One region of the Kitasatospora sp. NPDC094028 genome, then DNA from elsewhere that is predicted to be linked to it. Evidence: riboswitches for the same ligand, from Rfam matches in the RefSeq annotation. Region 1 holds a riboswitch; each other region holds the start of a gene.
What was found. Region 1 has a riboswitch for cyclic di-AMP ahead of ACPC54_RS27605 (peptidoglycan DD-metalloendopeptidase family protein). Riboswitches for the same ligand answer to the same signal wherever they lie in the genome.
Positions count from the first base shown of each region.

Region 2: it holds a riboswitch for cyclic di-AMP, as region 1 does, so the genes downstream of both, ACPC54_RS41490 (transglycosylase family protein) here and ACPC54_RS27605 (peptidoglycan DD-metalloendopeptidase family protein) in region 1, are expected to answer to the same signal.
Region 3: it holds a riboswitch for cyclic di-AMP, as region 1 does, so the genes downstream of both, ACPC54_RS01015 (C40 family peptidase) here and ACPC54_RS27605 (peptidoglycan DD-metalloendopeptidase family protein) in region 1, are expected to answer to the same signal.

Region 1 covers NZ_JBMVFA010000022.1:34,132-40,752, forward strand. Annotated here, with positions in the region: gene ACPC54_RS27590 (MarR family winged helix-turn-helix transcriptional regulator) at 1-155, shown strand, start outside; gene purB (adenylosuccinate lyase) at 219-1,658, shown strand; gene ACPC54_RS27600 (MFS transporter) at 1,666-3,213, opposite strand; cyclic di-AMP (ydaO/yuaA leader) riboswitch at 3,525-3,706, shown strand; gene ACPC54_RS27605 (peptidoglycan DD-metalloendopeptidase family protein) at 3,709-4,695, shown strand; gene ACPC54_RS27610 (DUF2470 domain-containing protein) at 5,210-5,929, opposite strand; gene ACPC54_RS27615 (RidA family protein) at 6,064-6,471, opposite strand; gene ACPC54_RS27620 (IclR family transcriptional regulator) at 6,506-6,621, opposite strand, start outside.
Region 2 covers NZ_JBMVFA010000069.1:176-6,796, forward strand. Annotated here, with positions in the region: gene ACPC54_RS41475 (nucleoside triphosphate pyrophosphohydrolase) at 1-1,014, shown strand, start outside; gene ACPC54_RS41480 (SDR family NAD(P)-dependent oxidoreductase) at 1,025-1,450, opposite strand; gene ACPC54_RS41485 (cytochrome P450 family protein) at 1,748-3,031, shown strand; cyclic di-AMP (ydaO/yuaA leader) riboswitch at 3,242-3,409, shown strand; gene ACPC54_RS41490 (transglycosylase family protein) at 3,414-4,187, shown strand; gene eno (phosphopyruvate hydratase) at 4,436-5,722, shown strand; gene ACPC54_RS41500 (FtsB family cell division protein) at 5,854-6,336, shown strand; gene ACPC54_RS41505 (DUF501 domain-containing protein) at 6,308-6,621, shown strand, end outside.
Region 3 covers NZ_JBMVFA010000001.1:227,499-234,119, forward strand. Annotated here, with positions in the region: gene ACPC54_RS01000 (hypothetical protein) at 370-633, shown strand; gene ACPC54_RS01005 (NYN domain-containing protein) at 767-2,206, shown strand; gene ACPC54_RS01010 (C40 family peptidase) at 2,406-3,443, shown strand; cyclic di-AMP (ydaO/yuaA leader) riboswitch at 3,798-3,951, shown strand; gene ACPC54_RS01015 (C40 family peptidase) at 3,962-5,065, shown strand; gene ACPC54_RS01020 (C40 family peptidase) at 5,291-6,337, shown strand; gene ACPC54_RS01025 (hypothetical protein) at 6,511-6,621, shown strand, end outside.

The sequences.
Region 1 (6,621 bases):
CCGAGGGGCGGGAGATCCTGGGCCGCATCCGCGCCGAGATGGCCCGCACCCACCAGGCCTTCGAGGAGATGACCGACGAGCAGCGGATCGCGCTGCACTCGATCTGCGCCCAGGTGCTGCCGGTGCTGGTCGGCCGGACGGGCCCGACGCAGTAACGCCAGGGCTCTACGGGCGTAGCGCGCCGGCGGCTGCAGGGGGCGTGACCTCGGCTGTTAGGCTTGCGAAGCGTGAGCGCGAAGCCCCAGATCCCCAATGTCCTGGCCTCCCGGTACGCCTCGGCGACCCTGGCCCAGCTGTGGTCCCCCGAGCACAAGGTGGTCCTTGAGCGCCACCTGTGGCTCGCCGTCCTGAAGGCCCAGCAGGACCTCGGCGTCGAGGTGCCGGCGACCGCCGTCGCCGACTACGAGCGGGTGGTCGACCAGGTCGACCTCGGCTCGATCGCCGCCCGTGAGCGGGTCACCCGCCACGACGTGAAGGCCCGGATCGAGGAGTTCAGCGAGCTCGCCGGCCACGAGCAGATCCACAAGGGCATGACCTCCCGGGATCTGACCGAGAACGTCGAGCAGCTGCAGATCCGCCAGTCCCTGGAGCACGTCCGGGACCGTACGGTCGCCGTCCTGGTGCGCCTGGCCGACCTGGCCGCCCAGCACTCCGAGCTGGTCATGGCCGGCCGCTCGCACAACGTGGCCGCGCAGGCCACCACCCTGGGCAAGCGCTTCGCGTCGATCGCCGACGAGCTGCTGGTCGCCTTCCGCCGCCTGGAGGAGCTGATCGCCCGCTACCCGCTGCGCGGGATCAAGGGCCCGGTCGGCACCGCGCAGGACATGCTCGACCTGCTCGGCGGCGACACCGACAAGCTGGCCGAGCTGGAGCGCCGGGTCGCCGCGCACCTCGGCTTCGAGAACGTGCTGACCAGCGTCGGCCAGGTCTACCCGCGCTCGCTGGACTTCGAGGTGCTGACCGCCCTCGTCCAGCTGGCCGCCGCGCCGTCCAGCCTGGCCAAGACCATCCGCCTGATGGCCGGCCACGAGCTGGTCACGGAGGGCTTCAAGGAGGGCCAGGTCGGCTCCTCCGCGATGCCGCACAAGATGAACACCCGCTCCTGCGAGCGCGTCAACGGCCTGGCGGTCATCCTGCGCGGCTACGCCTCGATGACCGGCGAGCTGGCCGGCGACCAGTGGAACGAGGGCGACGTCTCCTGCTCGGTGGTGCGCCGGGTCGCGCTGCCGGACGCCTTCTTCGCCTTCGACGGCCTGCTGGAGACCTTCCTGACCGTCCTCGACGAGTTTGGCGCCTTCCCCGCCGTGATCGAGACCGAGCTGGACCGCTACCTGCCGTTCCTCGCCACCACCAAGGTGCTGATGGGCGCGGTGCGCGCGGGCGTCGGCCGGGAGACCGGGCACGAGGTCATCAAGGAGCACGCCGTCGCCTCCGCGCTGGCGATGCGCGCCGGCGCCCGGGAGAACGAGCTGCTGGACCGGCTCGCCGCCGACGAGCGGATCCCGCTGGACCGGGCCGCGCTGGACGCGCTGCTGGCCGACAAGCTGTCCTTCACGGGCGCGGCCGGGGCGCAGGTCGCCGAGATCGTCCGCCAGGTGGAGGCCGTCGCGGCCGCGTACCCGGCGGCCGCCAAGTACGCGCCGGCCGACATCCTTTGACGCTGGATCAGGTCTCCTGCGAGGGCCCTGCCGCCGTTCCGGTGGCGGGGCCCTCGTGCGTCCGGGCGCGGCCGGGGTCGAGCGGCGGGGTGGTGGTGCCGCATGGCCACTCGCAGTTCGGCTCGGCCACCGGGTGCTCCGCCGGGCCGTCCGGGGCGAGCACGTTGCCGCGGACCGTGGCGAAGGCGATCAGGCCGCCGGCGGCGAGCAGGCCGGCACAGATCAGCATCGCGGTGCGGAAGGCGGAGTCCACCGAGGACGGCACCCGGTAGGCGTCGCCGCTCAGCCCGGCCAGCGCCGGGAGGGCGGCGACCGCGAGCAGGCCGGCCGCGCGGGCGGCGGCGTTGTTGACGCCGCTGGCGATGCCCGCGTGCCGGACCTCGACGGCCGCCAGCACCGTCGCGGTCAGCGGCGCGACCAGCAGCGTCATCCCGCAGCCCATCACCGTGACGGCGGGCAGCACGTCCAGCCAGTAGGAGGAGCCCGGGCCGGTGCGCAGCATCAGCAGCACCCCGGCGGCGCACAGCAGCGGGCCGATGGTCAGCGGCAGCCGCGGGCCGATCCGCTTGCCGAGCCGCCCGGCGCGGGCGGACAGTGCGAGCATCAGCACCGTGATCGGCACCAGCGCGAAGCCGGATACCAGCGGCGAGAACCCGGCCACGATCTGCAGCTGCACCACCAGCAGGAAGAACACCCCGCTGAACGCGGCGTAGACGCACAGCGTGACCAGGTTCACGGCGGTGAACAGCCGGGCGGAGAACAGGCCGAGTGGCAGCATCGGGTCCGGCGTGCGGCGCTCGACCACCAGGAAGGCGGCCCCGAGCAGCAGGCCGAGCGCGCCGGAGATCCAGACCGTGGGGGACAGGCCCTCGCCGGCGGCGGTCAGCGCGTAGGTGAGCGCGCCGAGGGCGAGCGCGGCCAGCAGCGCGCCGGTCACGTCGAAGCGGCCGCTCGCGCTCTCGTCCCGGCTCTCCGGGACGAACCGGGAGGTGACCGCGATCACGGCGGCGGCCAGCGGCAGGTTCAGCAGGAAGATCCAGCGCCAGCCGGGGCCGTCCACCAGCCAGCCGCCGAGGAACGGCCCGACCGCGGCGGACACGCCGCCCAGGCCGGACCACAGGCCGACCGCCGGCGAGCGGTCGTCCGGATGGAAGACGGCCTGGAGCATGGCGAGCGAACCGGGGGTCAGCAGGGCGCCGCCGATGCCCTGGACGGCGCGGGCGGCGATCAGCACCTCGATGTTCGGCGCGGCGGCGCAGGCCGCGGAGGCGGCGGCGAACCAGACCACGCCGAGCAGGAACACCCGGCGCCGGCCGTACCGGTCGCCGAGCGCGCCGCCGAGCAGGATCAGCCCGGCGAGGGTGAGCAGGTAGGAGTTGAGCGTCCACTGCAGGGACGCCAGCGAGGCGCCGAGATCGGCGCCGATGCGCGGCAGCGCGACGTTGACGACCGTCCCGTCGAGCATCGCCATGCTGGAGCCGAGCACCGTCGCCAGTAGTACCCAGCGACCCTGCGCGGTGCCCAGGCGCAGGGTGCCGGCCTCGGAGGTGGCCACGGTCCGATCCTGGGCCCCCGGGGGCGTGCGTGACAAGGGTCACCGGGCGGTGTGTCGACGGCGACGCGGGGTGTCCGGGCGGCTGCGGTGCGTGGCCGAGTTCGGCGCAGGGTCGTGGATCAGTGGCGCCCGGTGAATGGATTGTGCACGCACGGTACGGCAGCTCGTGCGGAGGGTCACCGGCGGCCCCCTGCGGGCCCGTCCTTCGGGAGATCGACATTGCTTCACCCGAACGGATGGGTTTTAGTTCAGCGACCGCCCGGCCAGCCCGGACGGATCCGCCGGGTGGAACGCCGAGTCCTGCCGCTGCCCGGTGGCTCGCACTGAACTCTGTACGGCAGGAGCGGGGGACCCACAGGTAAGTCGCCGGACCAGTGATCCGCGCCTCGACGCGCGGACGGCCAGGGCCGGCTTGGGGTGAAGCCGCACATGCGGCCGGGCAACTCCAGCCCGAACCCGACAGCTCACCTCGCAGGCGTCGGAGAGGACACTTCCATGCCTGCTCAGGCTCGTCGTATCACCCTGCCCCGCGCCGCCCGGATCGGCATCGCCACCGCGGTCACCGGGGTCTCCTTCGCCCTCCCGCTGGTCACCGTGGTGAGCGCCCAGGCCCACACCGCCCCCGCCGCGCACCACGTCGCCGCCGCCGCGGCCGTGGCCCGGCCGGCCGCCCCGGCCGCCGCTTCCGCTGCCGCCGCGGACGAGAACTACCGGGTCGTCAGCGGTGACACCCTGTCGAAGATCGCCGACGCCAAGCACGTCCAGGGTGGCTGGCAGGCGCTGTACGAGCGCAACCACGCGGTCGTCGGTGCCAACCCGAACCTGATCTTCCCGGGCCAGCAGCTCGTCGTCGCCGGCCACGCCGCGGCGCCGGCCGCCCCCGCTGCGCCGGCCGCCCCGGCCGCTCCGGCCGAGAAGCCCGCCGCGCCGGCCGCCAAGCCGCAGGCCTCCTCGGTCTCGCAGGACCGGCTCCAGGTCACCACCGAGGCCGCCAAGCCGGCCGCCAAGGTGCAGACCCAGGTTCAGACCGCCGCCCCGGCGCAGGCCGTGACCGCCGCTCCGGTCGCCGCCACCTCCGGCTTCGTCGCGCCGCTGGCCAACCCGGTGCTGGGCGAGGCCTACGGCGTCGCCGGCTCGATGTGGGCCTCCGGCCACCACACCGGCCAGGACTTCGTCGCCTCCACCGGCACCCCGCTGCGCGCGGTCGCCAACGGTGTCGTGGTCAAGGCCGGCAACGGCGGCGCCTACGGCAACGAGGTCGAGATCAAGCTCGCCGACGGCCACTACGCGCAGTACGCGCACCTCTCGGTGATCGGCGTGTCGATCGGTCAGACCGTCACCGTCGGCCAGCAGCTCGGCCTGTCCGGTGCGACCGGCAACGTGACCGGCCCGCACCTGCACTTCGAGATCCGCACCGGTCCGGAGTACGGCTCGGACATCGACCCGGTCGCCTACCTGCGGGCGCACGGCGTCGCGCTGTAACCCTTCCGGGGTTCAGGAACCACCGCCGGTGCGGGGCGAATCGGCCCTCCGGGATGGTCATGTCGGGTGACCGCTCGACCGGATGACCGCCGCACCGGTGGACATGGGCGCGGGACACGCCCAGGCCGGCCCGGCTTCGCGAGACCTTCCTCGCGGAGCCGGGCCGGCCGCTTTCGCGTTCGAGGAGGTCGAACGTGGCGTCAACCCCGGTGTTCCGCACGGTGGCCGGGGCGGGCGGACGGTCCGGGGGCGCGCGATGCTGTCGGGTGGTCAGCGCCCGGCCGGTCCGGCGGGCGGGAACGTCCGGGTGGAGGAGGCCGGATGGCCGTCCGCAGTGGGGGCGCGGTCGCGGTCGCCGTGCTGGGCACCGGCGGCGGGCCGGACGGGATCGTCGCAGAGGCCGTGAACCCGCTGAACGCGCTTCGGGGGGTGGGGAGTTCGGGTGCGGGGGCGGCGGCCGGAGCTGTACGCGCGGCTGGGGCGGGTCGTGCTGGAGGACGCCGTCGAGCGGTGACTACCCGCGGTGTACGGGCAGGCCGTACTCGGCGGCGGTGAGCAGCTCGTGCACCCGGTGGCCGAAGTCCTCGGTGTCGCGGGCGGGTCGGGGGAAGACCAGGCGGACGTCGTGGTGGCCGTCCGGGTGGTCCAGGCGCAGCACCAGGCCGTGGCGGTCCAGGGCGAGCGGGCGGACCTCGGGGCGGCGGGCGAGCAGGGCCGGGTCGAGCAGGCGGGTGAGGACGGCGAGCGCGTCGGGGTGCTCGTCGGCGAAGTGGGTGAGCAGCGCGGCCTCGTGGCCGGCCAGCGGGTCGGGGGTGGCGAGGGCGAGGTCGGCGGCGGTGAGCGCGCCGGTGCCGTACGGGGTGGCGAGGACGGCGTGGGCGACGTCCACGCGCAGGTGGACGCTGAGGCCGTCGTCGGCGAGGTGGGCCAGGTACAGTCGCCCGGCGAGGGTGAGGCGGGCGCGGACGCGGTCCCGGACGGCGACCGGGGAGACGTCGGTGACGTCGAGGACGACGGCGAGGCCGTCGGCGGCGCGGGCGGCGGCCGAGGTGAGCGGGGCGTCGAGCGGGGCGGACAGCCGCAGGCGGGAGCCGTGCACGCTGACCGGGGTGTCCAGGTCGTGCTGCTCGCCGAGGGCGCGGACGGTGAGCGAGGAGGTCGAGCCGAGCAGGCTGAGCGCCCGTTCGGCGGTGGTGGGCTCGGGCGCCTCGGCGTCGCCGGCGGGCAGGGTCATGGCGGACCTCCAGTAAGTTAGGTGAGCCTAACCTAATATTCGCCCGGGGGTGTGGCAAGTGGGCGCGGAGGCCCCGGAGGTGCGCCGAAGGGCCCGGACGCCGTGCGCGTCGGGGCCCTTCGCGGGTGGGTGGTTCAGGAGACGACGGCCTGCGCGTCGATCTCCACCAGCATCGGCTCCTGCGGGAGTTCGACGAAGACGGTGGTCCGGCAGGGCTTCACGCCGCCCGGCCTGACGTTCTCGTCGATGAACTCGGCGTACACCTCGTTCATCAGCGGGAAGTCGGCGCGCTTGGTGAGGTAGACACGGAACATCACCACGTCCTCGATGGTCGCGCCGCCGGCCTCGACGATGGCCTTGACGTTCTCCAGGGTGCGGCGGGTCTGCGCCTTCACGTCGCCGTGGTGGAGGTACTCGCCGGTGGCCGGGTCCTGCGGGCCCTGCCCGGAGACCTGGAGGATCGGGCCCTTGCGGACGCCCTGGGAGAACATCCAGGCCGGGGCGGGGGCGCCGTCGGTGCGGATCTCGACCTTGTCGGACATGGGACTCCTTGGCTGCTCGTGAAGTGACGGTGCGTCAGGTCCGGTCGGGGCGCCCGCAGTCGGCCGACACGGCGCGGGCGGTGGCGAGCAGCTGGGGCAGCAGCTCCAGCACCTGCTCGTACGGGAGGACGACGTCCGGCACCGAGAGGG
Region 2 (6,621 bases), on a different contig from region 1:
GGCGCGAAGTTGATCCTGCTGACCACCACCCACCGGGTGGCTCCCGGCCTGCTGTCGTGGCCGGCGTGGGAGGCGTTGCGGTCGGCCGGGCGGGTGCTGGTGGGGGACGCCGGCCATCCGCAGGTGGCGGCGGTGCGGCAGGCCGGGGTCGAGGTGGAGGTCGTGGCGGCGGAGTCGGCGCCGTCGCTGGCCCGGTTGCTGACCGGGCGGCCGGCCGCGGACGGGCCCACGGTGTGGCTGGGCGGTGTGGACGGCGATCCGGGTCTGACGGACGCCCTGGCGCGCCTCGCGGTGGAGCACGCCGGGGAGGTGCCGGAGATCGAGGTGCTGCCGGGCTCGTACGACCTGCCGGGCTCGCGGCTGCTGGACCTGGTGACGGTGATGGACCGGCTGCGGTCGCCCGGCGGCTGCCCGTGGGACGCCGAGCAGACGCACGGGAGCCTGGTGAAGTACCTGGTCGAGGAGGCGTACGAGCTGGTCGAGGCGATCGAGGCGGGCGACCGCGACACGCTGCGCGAGGAGCTGGGCGACGTCCTGATGCAGGTGTTCTTCCACGCCCGGATCGCCGAGGAGCACCCGGAGGAGCCGTTCTCGGTCGACGACGTGGCCGGGGACATCGTGGACAAGCTGGTCTACCGGCACCCGCACGTGTTCGGGGACGTCGAGGCGGACGGCGCCGCCGCGGCGGCGGCGAACTGGGAGCAGCTGAAGGCGGCCGAGAAGGCGGACCGCGAGTCCGTCCTGGACGGCGTGCCGGCGGGGATGCCGGCGCTGGCGTACGCGGCGAAGCTGGTGTCCCGGGTGCGGCGGGCGGGCTTCGCGGGCGTGCCGGACGAGCCGTACGTGCTGCCGCCGGAGGCGGAGCTGACCGAGGAGTCGGCGGGCCGGCTGCTGCTCGCGGTGGCGCAGCGGGCGCACGACGCCGGGGTGGACGTGGACGCGGCGCTGCGCTCGGCGGCGCGCGGCTACCGGGACGCGGTGCGCGCGGCCGAGGGGCTGGATCCGGCGGAGTAGCGGAGCGGGGTCAGGCCGCCGTGGCGGTGCGCTCGGTGGAGTGCCGCTGCGGCGGGACGACCTCGGCGATGGCGTCGCCGACGAGGGCGAGGAGTTCGGCGAGCCGCTCCAGGTCGAGGTGGGCGGGCAGTTCGGCGAGGGAGACGATCCGCTCGCCGTCCGGGCCGGCGACGCAGAACAGGTCGATCGGGCCGAGGTGCTTCTCGGCGGTGTCGACGATGGCGGCGACGTCGCTGGGGCGGCGGACGTCCCCGCTGACGCCGACGACGCGGCAGCCCGTGCGGTCGAGTTCGGCGGCGAGGTCCTCGGCGACGCCGACGTGCTGGTCGGCGATCAGCATCCCGGCGGCGCCGGCCGCGGTGAGCCGGCGGGCGAGGTCGGACCCCGACCCGCCGTCGAGTACCGCGATGACGACGACTGCCCCGGCGACCCGCATGGTCTGCTCCTCCCTGTGGGCGACACCGCACCGGCGCCCACGCGTACTGCGGAGGATCGTAGGCACGACCTGACCCTCCGCAACAGGCATTACCCCGCAGGTGACCAGACTCACGCCCGCCGTAACTCCAAGAGCTGTCCAAGAACCGTGCACGGGCCCGGCACGGGGTGTTGACGCGCGCCTCACGCACGGCTCGCGGGCGGTCCGCGCGCCGTTCACGAGCCCTTCGCGCGCCGCCGGTGGTGGTCGCGAACGCCGCGGCCCGGCCGCGCGCCGCCCACCGGATACCGTCGACCCATGCCTGCTCAGCCCGATGCCACCGCCCCGCAGCTCTTCACCTGGGAGTTCGCCGCCGATCCGTACCCGGCCTACGCCTGGCTGCGCGAGCACGCCCCGGTGCACCGCACCACGCTGCCGAGCGGGGTGGAGGCCTGGTTGGTGACGCGGTACGCGGACGCCCGGCAGGCGCTGGCGGACGGACGGCTGTCGAAGAACCCGGCGCACCATAGCGAGCAGGCGCACCGCACCGGCCGGGTCGGCATTCCGGGGGAGCGGCAGGCGGACCTGATGACGCACCTGCTGAACATCGACCCGCCGGACCACACCCGGCTGCGCCGCCTGGTGTCGAAGGCGTTCACCCCGCGCCGGGTGGCCGAGTTCGAGCCGCGGGTGCAACAGCTCACCGACCGACTGATCGACGGCTTCGCGCAGCGCGGTTCGGCGGACCTGATCCACGAGTTCGCCTTCCCGCTCCCCATCTACGCGATCTGCGACCTGCTGGGCGTGCCGGCCGAGGACCAGGACGACTTCCGGGACTGGGCCGGGATGATGATTCGACACGGCGGCGGCCAACGCGGCGGCGTGGGGCGGGCGGTGAAGCGGATGCGGGCGTACCTGCTGGAGCTGATCCACCGCAAGCGGGCGGACCTCGGGGACGACCTGATCTCCGGCCTGATCCGGGCGAGCGACCACGGCGAGCACCTGACCGAGAACGAGGCCGCGGCGATGGCCTTCATCCTGCTGTTCGCCGGTTTCGAGACGACCGTGAACCTGATCGGCAACGGCACGTACGCGCTGCTGCGCAACCCGGAGCAGCGCCGGCTGCTGCAGGAGTCGGTGGCCCGCGGCGAGAGCGGGTTGCTGGAGACGGGGATCGAGGAACTCCTGCGCTACGACGGGCCGGTGGAGCTGGCGACCTGGCGGTTCGCGACGGAGCCGCTGTCGATCGGCGGGGTGGACATCCCGGTGGGCGATCCGGTGCTGGTGGTGCTGGCGGCGGCGGACCGCGATCCGGCCCGGTTCGCCGACGAGAACACCCTGGACCTGGCCCGGGCGGACAATCCGCACCTGGGCTTCGGGCACGGCATCCACTACTGCATCGGCGCCCCGCTGGCCCGGTTGGAGGGGCGGGCCGCGCTGGCCACGCTGCTCTCCCGGCTGCCGGATCTGCGGTTGGCCGAACGGCCGGAGGAACTGCGGTGGCGGGGTGGCCTGATCATGCGGGGTCTGCGTGAACTTCCGGTCGAGTTCACCCCTGAGATCCGGTCACCTCATGCGCGTTTTGAGACCGCACCACGCTGACGCGCCGTCGCCGGTACGCCGTTGGCGCCGGTGTGAACACGCATCAATCCGGACAAAGCGACGCCGTTGGTAGGCGATTGATCACATGCCGTGATTTCTGTGTGATATCGGTGATATGAGCTTGTGATCGACCTGATGATCTGTCTAGTCTCCCTGGAGTTCGCAGCTGCGGACCTCGTGCGCGGAACGCCGAATCCTGCCCGCCGCGCCACGGGAAACCGACCAGACCCTGGGCAGGGGCGGGGGAACCAGGTTTGTTGCCGTTCCTCCACGGCTTGGGGTGAAGCCGCCCGAGCGGGATCGTCTCCGCGCACGGCGGCCGGGCCACCTCCCGGTCCGAACCCGACAGCTCACCTCGCAGGCGTGCGGAGAGGGACCCTTCATGCTGCTCGTTGGATCTGGCCGTCACCGCCGCCGCACCCAGGCCGAGAAGGTCATCGCCGTCGCCGGTGTGGCCGGTGTCGGGCTCGCGCTGCCGCTCCTCACCGCCGGCGGCGCCGTCGCCGCCCCGGCCTCCAGCTGGGACTCCGTCGCCCAGTGCGAGAGCGGCGGCGACTGGAGCATCAACACCGGCAACGGCTTCTACGGCGGACTGCAGTTCACCTCCAGCACCTGGAAGGCGTACGGCGGCACCGCCTACGCGCCGCAGGCCAACCAGGCCAGCCGGGCGCAGCAGATCACCGTCGCCGAGAAGGTGCTGGCCTCGCAGGGGCCGGGCGCCTGGCCGGTCTGCTCCCAGAAGGCCGGGCTGAGCAAGGGCGGCGCGGCCGCGTCCGTCGACGACTCCTCGGACACCCAGGCCCAGTCGGCCCCGAAGACGCAGGCTCCGAAGGCGCAGGCCCCGAAGGCGCCCAAGCCCGCCGCGAAGCCGGCCCAGCCGTCCGCGCCGAAGCACGCCGCGCCGAAGCAGGCCGAGAAGCCGGTCGACCAGTCGGCCCAGCAGTACGTCCCGAAGCACGCCGCCCCGCGCGCCGACCAGGCCCCGTCCGCGCCGACCGGCCACGACTACACCGTCCGGGCCGGTGACACGCTGTCGAACATCGCCGCCGCCCAGGGCGTGTCCGGCGGCTGGCAGGCGCTGTACCAGCACAACCAGTCGACGGTCGGCGGCGACCCGAACCTGATCATGCCCGGTCAGGTGCTGCACCTCGGCTGACCGGCCGTACCGGAAGGGGGCCGGCCGCACCGGCCCCCTTCGTCCGCAATCGCCCCGATCCGGGCGGACGGGCCGGGTCGCGCAGGTGAACTACCGGTGGGTAGTGGGGCCACACGCTGAGACGGAACCGAGGCCGACGTGGCCCCGCCGGTCCGGGCGGTTAGGCTCTGGTCGTAACGACTCCGCAATCGTCCGGCCGACAGTCACCACCCCGTCAGCCGGACCCTGCTTCCGCAAGGAGATGCCTCGTGCCGTCCATCGATGTCGTCGTAGCCCGTGAGATCCTCGACTCGCGCGGCAACCCCACGGTCGAGGTCGAGGTCGGCCTCGACGACGGCAGCACCGGCCGTGCCGCCGTCCCCTCGGGTGCCTCCACCGGCGCCTTCGAGGCGCTGGAGCTGCGCGACGGTGACAAGAACCGCTACTTCGGCAAGGGCGTCGAGAAGGCCGTCCTGGCCGTCATCGAGCAGATCGGCCCGGAGCTCGTCGGCTACGACGCCACCGAGCAGCGCCTGATCGACCAGGCCATGCTCGACCTGGACGCCACCCCGGACAAGTCCTCGCTCGGCGCCAACGCCATCCTGGGCGTCTCGCTGGCCGTCGCGCACGCCGCCTCCGAGGCCAGCGACCTGCCGCTGTTCCGCTACCTGGGCGGCCCGAACGCGCACGTCCTGCCCGTTCCGATGATGAACATCCTCAACGGCGGTTCGCACGCGGACTCCAACGTCGACATCCAGGAGTTCATGATCGCCCCGATCGGCGCGGAGTCCTTCTCCGAGGCCGTCCGCTGGGGCGTCGAGGTCTACCACACCCTCAAGGGCGTGCTGAAGGAGCGCGGCCTGTCCACCGGCCTCGGCGACGAGGGCGGCTTCGCGCCGAACCTGGACAGCAACCGCGAGGCCCTGGACCTCATCGTGGAGGCCATCGAGAAGGCCGGCTACGTGCCCGGCCGCGACGTCGCGCTGGCCCTGGACGTCGCCTCCTCCGAGTTCTACGAGGACGGCGCCTACCAGTTCGAGGGCAAGGCCCTCTCCGCCGCCGAGCTCATCGAGTACTACGCCGAGCTGGTCGAGGCCTACCCGCTGGTCTCCATCGAGGACCCGCTGGACGAGTCGGACTGGGACGGCTGGAAGGCCATGACCGTCAAGCTGGGCGACAAGGTCCAGCTGGTCGGCGACGACCTGTTCGTCACCAACCCGGCCCGCCTGGCCCGTGGCATCGAGACCGGCACCGCCAACGCCCTGCTGGTGAAGGTGAACCAGATCGGCTCGCTCACCGAGACCCTGGACGCCGTCGAGCTGGCCCAGCGCAACGGCTACCGCTGCATGATGTCGCACCGCTCCGGCGAGACCGAGGACGTCACCATCGCCGACCTCGCCGTCGCCACCAACTGCGGCCAGATCAAGACCGGCGCCCCGGCCCGCTCCGAGCGCGTCGCCAAGTACAACCAGCTGCTGCGCATCGAGGAGATCCTCGACGACGCCGCCGAGTACGCCGGCCGCGGCGCGTTCCCGCGCTTCCGCCACGAGGGCTGACACCGCGAGGCCGAGCGCCTCGGCAGTGCACGCCTGACCGGTGCCCCGCCGTTCACCCCGTAGGGTGGACGGCGGGGCACCGTCGCGACCAGGAGGGGACACCGGAGATGGCTGGCTGGAGGATTCCGGGCTTGGCGGCCCGTCCTCGGTTCACGAGCCGGGCGACCGTCCTCGTCCTGGTGCTCTGCTCACTGGTGGCGATCCTCGCCTACCCGACGCGGCAGTTCATCTCGCAGCGCGCCGAGATCTCCGCCCAGCGGGCGAAGGCCGACCACGCGCGTCAGCAGGTCGAGCAGCTGCGCCGGGACAAGGCCCGCTGGCAGGACCCGGAGTACGTCAAGGCGCAGGCCCGCGCCCGGCTGCACTACGCGGTGCCGGGGGAGACCCCGTACATCGCGGTGGACCCGGCCGGGAAGCAGCCCGCGGCCCAGCCCTCCGCGACCGACACCGCCTCCCCCGGAGGCACGGCGGCCGGCCCGGTGAAGGCCGCCAAGCCCTGGTACGCCGGCATCTGGGACTCGGTGGACGCGGCCGACACCGCCGCGGCCGCCCCCGCCAACCCCCGTCCGACCCCATTGCCACCCGCTGGAGACACCTCCCCCCATGACCACTGAGAACCACCCCGCCGTCTCCGACGCCGACGTCGCGGCCATCGCCGCCCAGCTCGGCCGGGTGCCGCGCGGCCTGCGCGGTGTGGCGCACCGCTGTCCCTGCGGCAACCCGGACGTCGTGGAGACCGCCCCCCGGCTCCCGGACGGCACGCCGTTCCCCACGCTCTACTACCTGACCTGCCCCAAGGCCGCCTCGCTGATCGGCACCCTGGAGGCGGAGGGCGTGATGAAGGAGCAGTCCGCCCGGCTCGCCGAGGACCCTGAGCTGGCCGCCGCGTACCAGAAGGC
Region 3 (6,621 bases), on a different contig from region 1:
GGGTTAGGGCGTGTCTTGGGGATCTTTGCCGGGTCCGCGACGCTCCCCCGGCCTCCGGCCGGGAGGTACCCCCAGGGCACGCACCTCGCCGCGTTGTCGTCGGTCGCCAATGGCCCCCAGCCTTCGGCCGGGAGGTGCCCCCACCGCAGTGGCTCCCTCCTCCGCCTTGCGATGCACGCACCCCAACGCCGCGGCCTGATCCGACAAGATCCACAAGACGCGCCCTGGGCGGCGGCTTCGCTGAACTGGTGGCCGGGGCGGTTGCCCCAGGCAATAGGCTTGGGGCGGGCATTCCCGCCTCCCGCCGCCGACGCCGGGGCTCCGGGGGGAGCGCCTGGCCCACCCAGGGACCACCCGAGAGGACCCCCGATGACCGTCCCCGCCCTGACCGCAGAGACGCGCTGGCGCTGCACGCTGTGCGGCAACCTCACCCGCTTCGACGTGACCCGCACCGCGCGGGTGACCGAGTTCCTCCACTTCGACCTGGCCGGCGAATCCAAGGTCGAGGAGACCCAGGTGCTGAGCGAGACGATCGAGTCGGTGCGCTGCCGCTGGTGCAACGCGGTGGACCAGGTCGAGCTGGTGGCCCGCCCGGGGGCCGAGAGCGTGGAGACCCCCGCCGAGCAGGGCTGATGCCGGGGGTGCGGTGGGCGGTGCGGGCGCGCCCGTCCACCGCACGGGACAATACAGACAAGACGCACGGAGCGTGACGACAGGGGCGGCCGCGGCCGTGCCCCGCTGGAGCAGGATCGGAGCCGAGGACGTGGTGGACGCAGCGAAGGAGCCCGTCGAGCCGGCCGCGTCCGAGTCCGGGGCGCCCGGGGCGTCCGGCACGGCCGAGGGGCCCGGGGCGGCGGAGGTGGCCGGGGAGACCGGCGCGGCGGCGGAGCGGGCGGTCGAGAAGCTCGACCGGCCGCTGCCCGAAGGGGTGCGCCGGCGCGTGGTCGGGCTGGCCTCGGACGCGCTCGGCGGGCTGCCGGCGGCCGAACTGCCGCAGAGCCTGCGCCAGTACGCGAAGTTCACCCCCGCGCGGCGGGCCAAGTACGCGGCGACGGCCCTGGCGGCGGCGCTGGAGTCGGAGCCGGCCTTCCGGGTGCGGATAGCGGAGCGGCTGCGGCTCGGCCAGCCGGACCTGGTGAAGGCGCTGGAGTCGGGCACCGTGCCGGGCGCCGCCGACCCGATGGACGTCGCGGCCGCCGCCTACCTGGTGCGTTCGGCCGGGTGGAGCCGGCTGGTCGCGGAGGCGGGCGAGGAGGCCGAGCGGGCCGGGGCCGAGGGTGCGGCCGCGGAGTCCGCGCGGCTGCTGGAGAAGCTGCAGGCCGAGCTGGCCGAGCTGCGGGCCACCGCCCGCGCGGACCTGGACCGCCAGCGCGCGGAGTCCGAGGAGGTCCGGCGGGAGGCCGAGTCGCTGCGCAAGAAGGTGCGGTCGCTGGAGAGCGACACCCGCCGGGCGCAGGCCGAGGCGCGCCGGCTGGCGGGGGAGCTGGAGTCCGTGAAGGCCCAGGCGGCGGCCGAGCGCGGCACCGCGGAGAGCGAGGCGCGGCGGCTGCGGCACCGGGTCTCGGAGCTGGAGAACGCCGCCGAGCAGGGCCGCCGTTCGGCCCGCGAGGGGCGCAGCGTGGAGGACATGCGGCTGCGGCTGCTGCTGGACACGGTGCTGCAGTCGGCGCAGGGGCTGCAGCGGGAGCTGGCGCTGCCGGTCTCGCAGATCCGCCCGGCGGATCTGGTGGAGGCGGTGGTGCCGGGGGCGGCCTCGCCGCACGACGTGGCCAGGCGGGGTCTGGCGGACGACGATCCGGCGCTGCTGGACCAGCTGCTGGCGATCCCGCAGGTGCACCTGGTGGTGGACGGCTACAACGTGACCAAGACCGGCTATCCGACGCTGCCGCTGGAGCAGCAGCGGATCCGGCTGCTGGGCGGGCTGGCGATGCTGGCGCAGCGCACCCAGGCGGAGGTCACCTGTGTGTTCGACGGCCAGGACCTGGACGTTCCGGTGATCATGGCGCCGCCGCGCGGGGTGCGGGTGCGGTTCAGCCGGACCGGGGAGACGGCCGACGAGCTGATCCGCCGTCTGGTGCGGGCCGAGCCGCAGGGCCGTCCGGTCGTGGTGGTGTCCACCGATCGGGAGGTCGCGGAGGGCGTGCGGAAGGCGGGCGCGCGCCCGGTGGCCTCGGTGCTGCTGCTGAACCGGCTGGCCCGGCCCTGACCCGGGCCGGAGGGCGTGATGCCTGGTCAGCGCCCGGATGGCGGTCATGTGCGGATCTGGTGAAGTCAGCGTCGGAGGCCGGTTTCACGCCATTGGGGGGTTGGCGAAACGCAGAGATCTTCACTAGGGTCTGGCGTCAAACCTATTTTCCGGATTCTCACTCGTACAGGTGAGTCCGATGGAAGAAGGAGCCGGTCTCTTGGCCTCCCACCGCCGTCCGAAGCAGCCGAGTCGCGCACGGGTCTCCGTGCTCACCGCTGCCGCTGCGACCGCGGTCGCCCTCTCGGCCCAGGTGGGCGCGCACGCCGCGCCCCAGCCCAGCAAGGACCAGGTCAAGGAGCAGATCGACCAGCTCCAGACCGAGCAGGAGCAGGCCGCCGAGAAGTACAACGGCGCCAAGGAGCGGGCCGACCAGCTGCGCAAGCAGTCGGACCAGCTGCAGGACCAGGTGGCGCGCAGCCAGGACCAGATGACCCAGCTGAAGTCGGGTCTGGCCGAGGTGGCCGGAGAGCAGTACCGCACCGGCGGCATCGACCCGTCCGTCCAGCTGATGCTCTCCTCCGACCCGAGCGGCTACCTGCAGAAGGCGTCCAGCGTCCAGCAGGCCAGCAACAGTCAGGCCGAGGCGCTCAAGGGGCTGCTGGACCAGCAGCGCCGGCTGGACCAGCAGAAGACCGAGGCGGCCGCGGTGCTGGCCTCGCTCGACTCCACGACCAAGGACCTGAACCAGGCCAAGGCGGACGTCAACCAGAAGCTGAAGGCCGCGCAGGACCTGATGAACTCGCTCAGCGCCGCCGACCGTGCCGCGCTGAAGGCCCAGCAGGCTCAGGTGGACCGGGCCTCGCGCGGCTCCGACCGCCCGGACATCGGCCCGCTGCCGCAGGCGAGCGGCTACGCGGGCGTCGCGGTGGCCAAGGCGATGAGCAAGCAGGGCTCGCCGTACCAGTGGGGCTCCACCGGGCCGAGCACCTTCGACTGCTCGGGCCTGATGGTCTGGGCGTACGGCCAGGCCGGCGTCTCGCTGCCGCGCACCTCGCAGGAGCAGGGCAACGTCGGCACCCGGGTGCCCTCGCTGGACCAGGCCCAGCCGGGCGACCTGGTGGTCTACGGCAGCGACCGGCACCACGTCGGGATGTACATCGGCAACGGCATGGTGGTGCACGCGCCGCACACCGGTGACGTGGTGAAGGTGATGAAGGCCGACGCGATGCCGATCAACACCATCCGCCGGGTCTGACGCCCGCGGGGCCGACGGACCGGCAGGCCGCAGGGCCGCTCCGAACGCTTGTGACACCCGCCACCCCTCGTTCCGGGGGGTGGCGTTCGGCTGTGACCGCCCGGCTGGCCGATTCGTGAAATCCGATCAGCTATGCGTGTGGACGTGATCACCTTCGGTCATTTTCACAGAAGAACTTCGGCATTCTTACGTCTTTTTTCTGACAAGGATTTGAACGGATCACGGTCCAGTTACTAGGGTCATGACCCGAACCACCGCACTGTCGATCACCCAGCCTGGGTGGCGGCGGTGGTTTCCGTCGAGTTCGCGAGACAGCGGGGCAGGTCGAAGCGACTGCCCGACAGGGGAGCCCAGTGGTCGGGGGCGCTGTGGAGCGGAGCCGGGGAACCACGTTCCTCCGGGGTGAATCGGCGCCAGGTCGGCCGATGGAACGGCCGTGAGGCGTCGTAGGGCATGCTTCCGGCCCGAACCCGTCAGCTCACCCGGTAGGCGGACGTAGGAAGAAGGAGCCCGCCTTCGTGGCGTCCCATCGTCGTCCCAAGCCCGCCGGCCGCGCCCGCGTCTCGATCCTGACCGGCGTCGCCGCCGCTGCCGTCGCCCTGTCCGCACAGGGCGCGCACGCCGACCCGCAGCCGACCAAGGACCAGGTCAAGGAGCAGGTCGACAAGCTCAACGAGCAGGCCGAGCAGGCGACCGAGAAGTACAACGCCTCGCAGGAGAAGCAGCAGGAGCTGCAGAAGCAGGTCTCCGGCCTGCAGGACAAGATCGCGCGGCAGCAGGGCCAGGTCACCGACCTGCAGGGCGGCCTCGCCGAGATCGCCGGCGAGCAGTACCGCAACGGCGGCATATCGCCCACCGTCCAGCTGATGTTCAACTCCAGCCCGGACACCTTCCTCAGCCAGGCCGGCACCCTGAACCAGGTCGGCGGCACCCAGAAGAACCAGCTGAAGGAACTCCAGGACCAGCAGCGCAAGCTCGACCAGGACCGCAACGAGGCCCAGGGCAAGCTCAACGAGCTGGAGTCCACCACCAAGCAGCTCAAGTCGGACAAGGAGGAGGTCCAGGGCAAGCTCAAGGCGGCCCAGGACCTGCTCAACACGCTGACCGAGCAGGAGCGCCAGCAGCTGGCCGCCGCCGAGGCGAAGGCCGCCGCCGACGCCAAGGCCAAGGCGGACGCCGCCAAGCCCGCGCAGTCGACCCCCGACCGCGCCTCGCGCGACAGCAGCCGCAGCGACCTCTCCGCCCCGGCCCCCGTGATCGCCCCCGGCAGCTCGCACGGTGCCGCGGCGCTCCAGTACGCCGCCTCCAAGCTCGGCAGCCCGTACGTCTACGGCGCCACCGGCCCGGGCTCGTTCGACTGCTCCGGCCTGATGCAGTGGGCCTTCAACCAGGCCGGCGTCTCGCTGCCGCGCACCTCGCAGGAGCAGGCCGGCGCCGGCACCCGGATCGGCTCCGACCTGTCCCAGGCCCAGCCGGGCGACCTGCTGATCTTCTTCGGCGACGCCCACCACGTCGGCATCTACGCCGGCAACGGCCAGGTGCTGCACGCGCCGAAGCCGGGCGCCGTGGTGCGCTACGAGGCGGTCTCCAACATGCCGCTCTCCTCCATCGTGCGGGTCTGATCCCGCGCAGCCTCCGTCAGGCCCGGTCTTCCCCAGGGGAGGCCGGGCCTGCGGCTTTGCCGGCGGCTCGTCCTGATGTCCGATTAGGGGGCGAATATTCGGACCGGTGGGGGTTTGGACTCGATTGCCCGGACTCGCTAACGTCTGCCACCGGACCCCCGCTCCAGAGCCGCCCGTTCCGGTGCGGCGGCGGGGCCGCGCCGCAGGATTGGAGCCGCCGCCGCCATGCCCGTGCATCGCCGTTCCCAACTGCTCGCCCGCGCGCTGGTGCTGACCGCGGCCGCCACCACCGCCCTCGGGGTGGCGACCGCCGGCTCCGCGCAGGCCGCCCCCGGCGGCCCGGACGCGCCCGACCGCAAGGACGTCAAGGTGCAGGTGGAGCGGCTGTACGACGAGGCCGAGCAGGCGTCCGAGAAGTACAACGCGGCGCAGGACGCCCAGCGGCGGCTCCAGGGCGAGACCACGATCCTGCAGAGCGAGATCGCCACCGCCCAGGACCAGCTCAACCAGCTGCGCGGCGACCTCGCCACCGTGGCCGGCGCCGAGTACCGCGGCGGCGGCCTGGCGCAGACCGCCCAGCTGATGCTCTCCAGCGACCCGGAGGGCTACCTCTCCCGGGCCCGCACGCTCGGCCAGGCCGCCACCCGCCAGCAGGAGACCCTGCACGAGCTGGTCACCCGTCAGCGCGGGCTCGACCAGCGCCGCACCGAGGCCGGCGGCAAGCTGGCCGCGCTGGAGGAGTCCCGGCGCACCCTGGCCGACAGCAAGCAGCAGATCCAGCAACGGCTCGCCAAGGCGCAGAAGCTGCTCAACAGCCTGGGTGCGGCCGAACGGGCCAGGATGACCGCCCAGGACGCCCGGGACGCCGAGCAGCGCGCCACCCGCGGCACCGACCGGCTGGACCTCGGCACCGCCCCGCCCGCCTCCGAGCGCGGGGCCGCCGCGCTGGCCGCCGCGGTGCGGATGATCGGCTCGCCGTACGTGTACGGCTCCACCGGGCCCCGTGCGTTCGACTGCTCCGGTCTGATGTACTACAGCTGGCGGCAGGCCGGAGTGACCCTGCCGCGCACTTCGCAGGCCCAGGCGTCCGCCGGGCAGCGGATCAGCCTCTCCGAAGCGCGGCCGGGAGACCTGGTGATCTTCTACCGGGACATGCACCACGTCGGCATGTACGCCGGCGGCGGGGTGATCGTGCACGCCCCCTACCCGGGCGCCAAGGTCCGCTACGAGAGCGTCAACGCCATGCCGGTCTCGGGGGTGGTCCGGCTCTGAGAGCGGCGACCTCCGACCCGGGCGGCCGCCTCCCGATAGCCGGAGCCCGGACCCACCGCACGCTGTCCCGGCGCGGCGCGCTGCTGCTCGCGGCCGGCGGGCTGGCCCAGCTGTCCCTGCCCCCGGCCGCCCCGGCCCCGCCCGCCCGGCCCGCGGCCGACCTGCGGGCCCGGGTGACGGCGCTGCTGGCGGCGCGCGCGGCGGCCCTGCCCGGCCTGGCCGGGGTGCCGCTGACCGGTGCGGCCTACCGCAACCTGGTGCTGCCCCCGGCGGCGCCCGGCGCG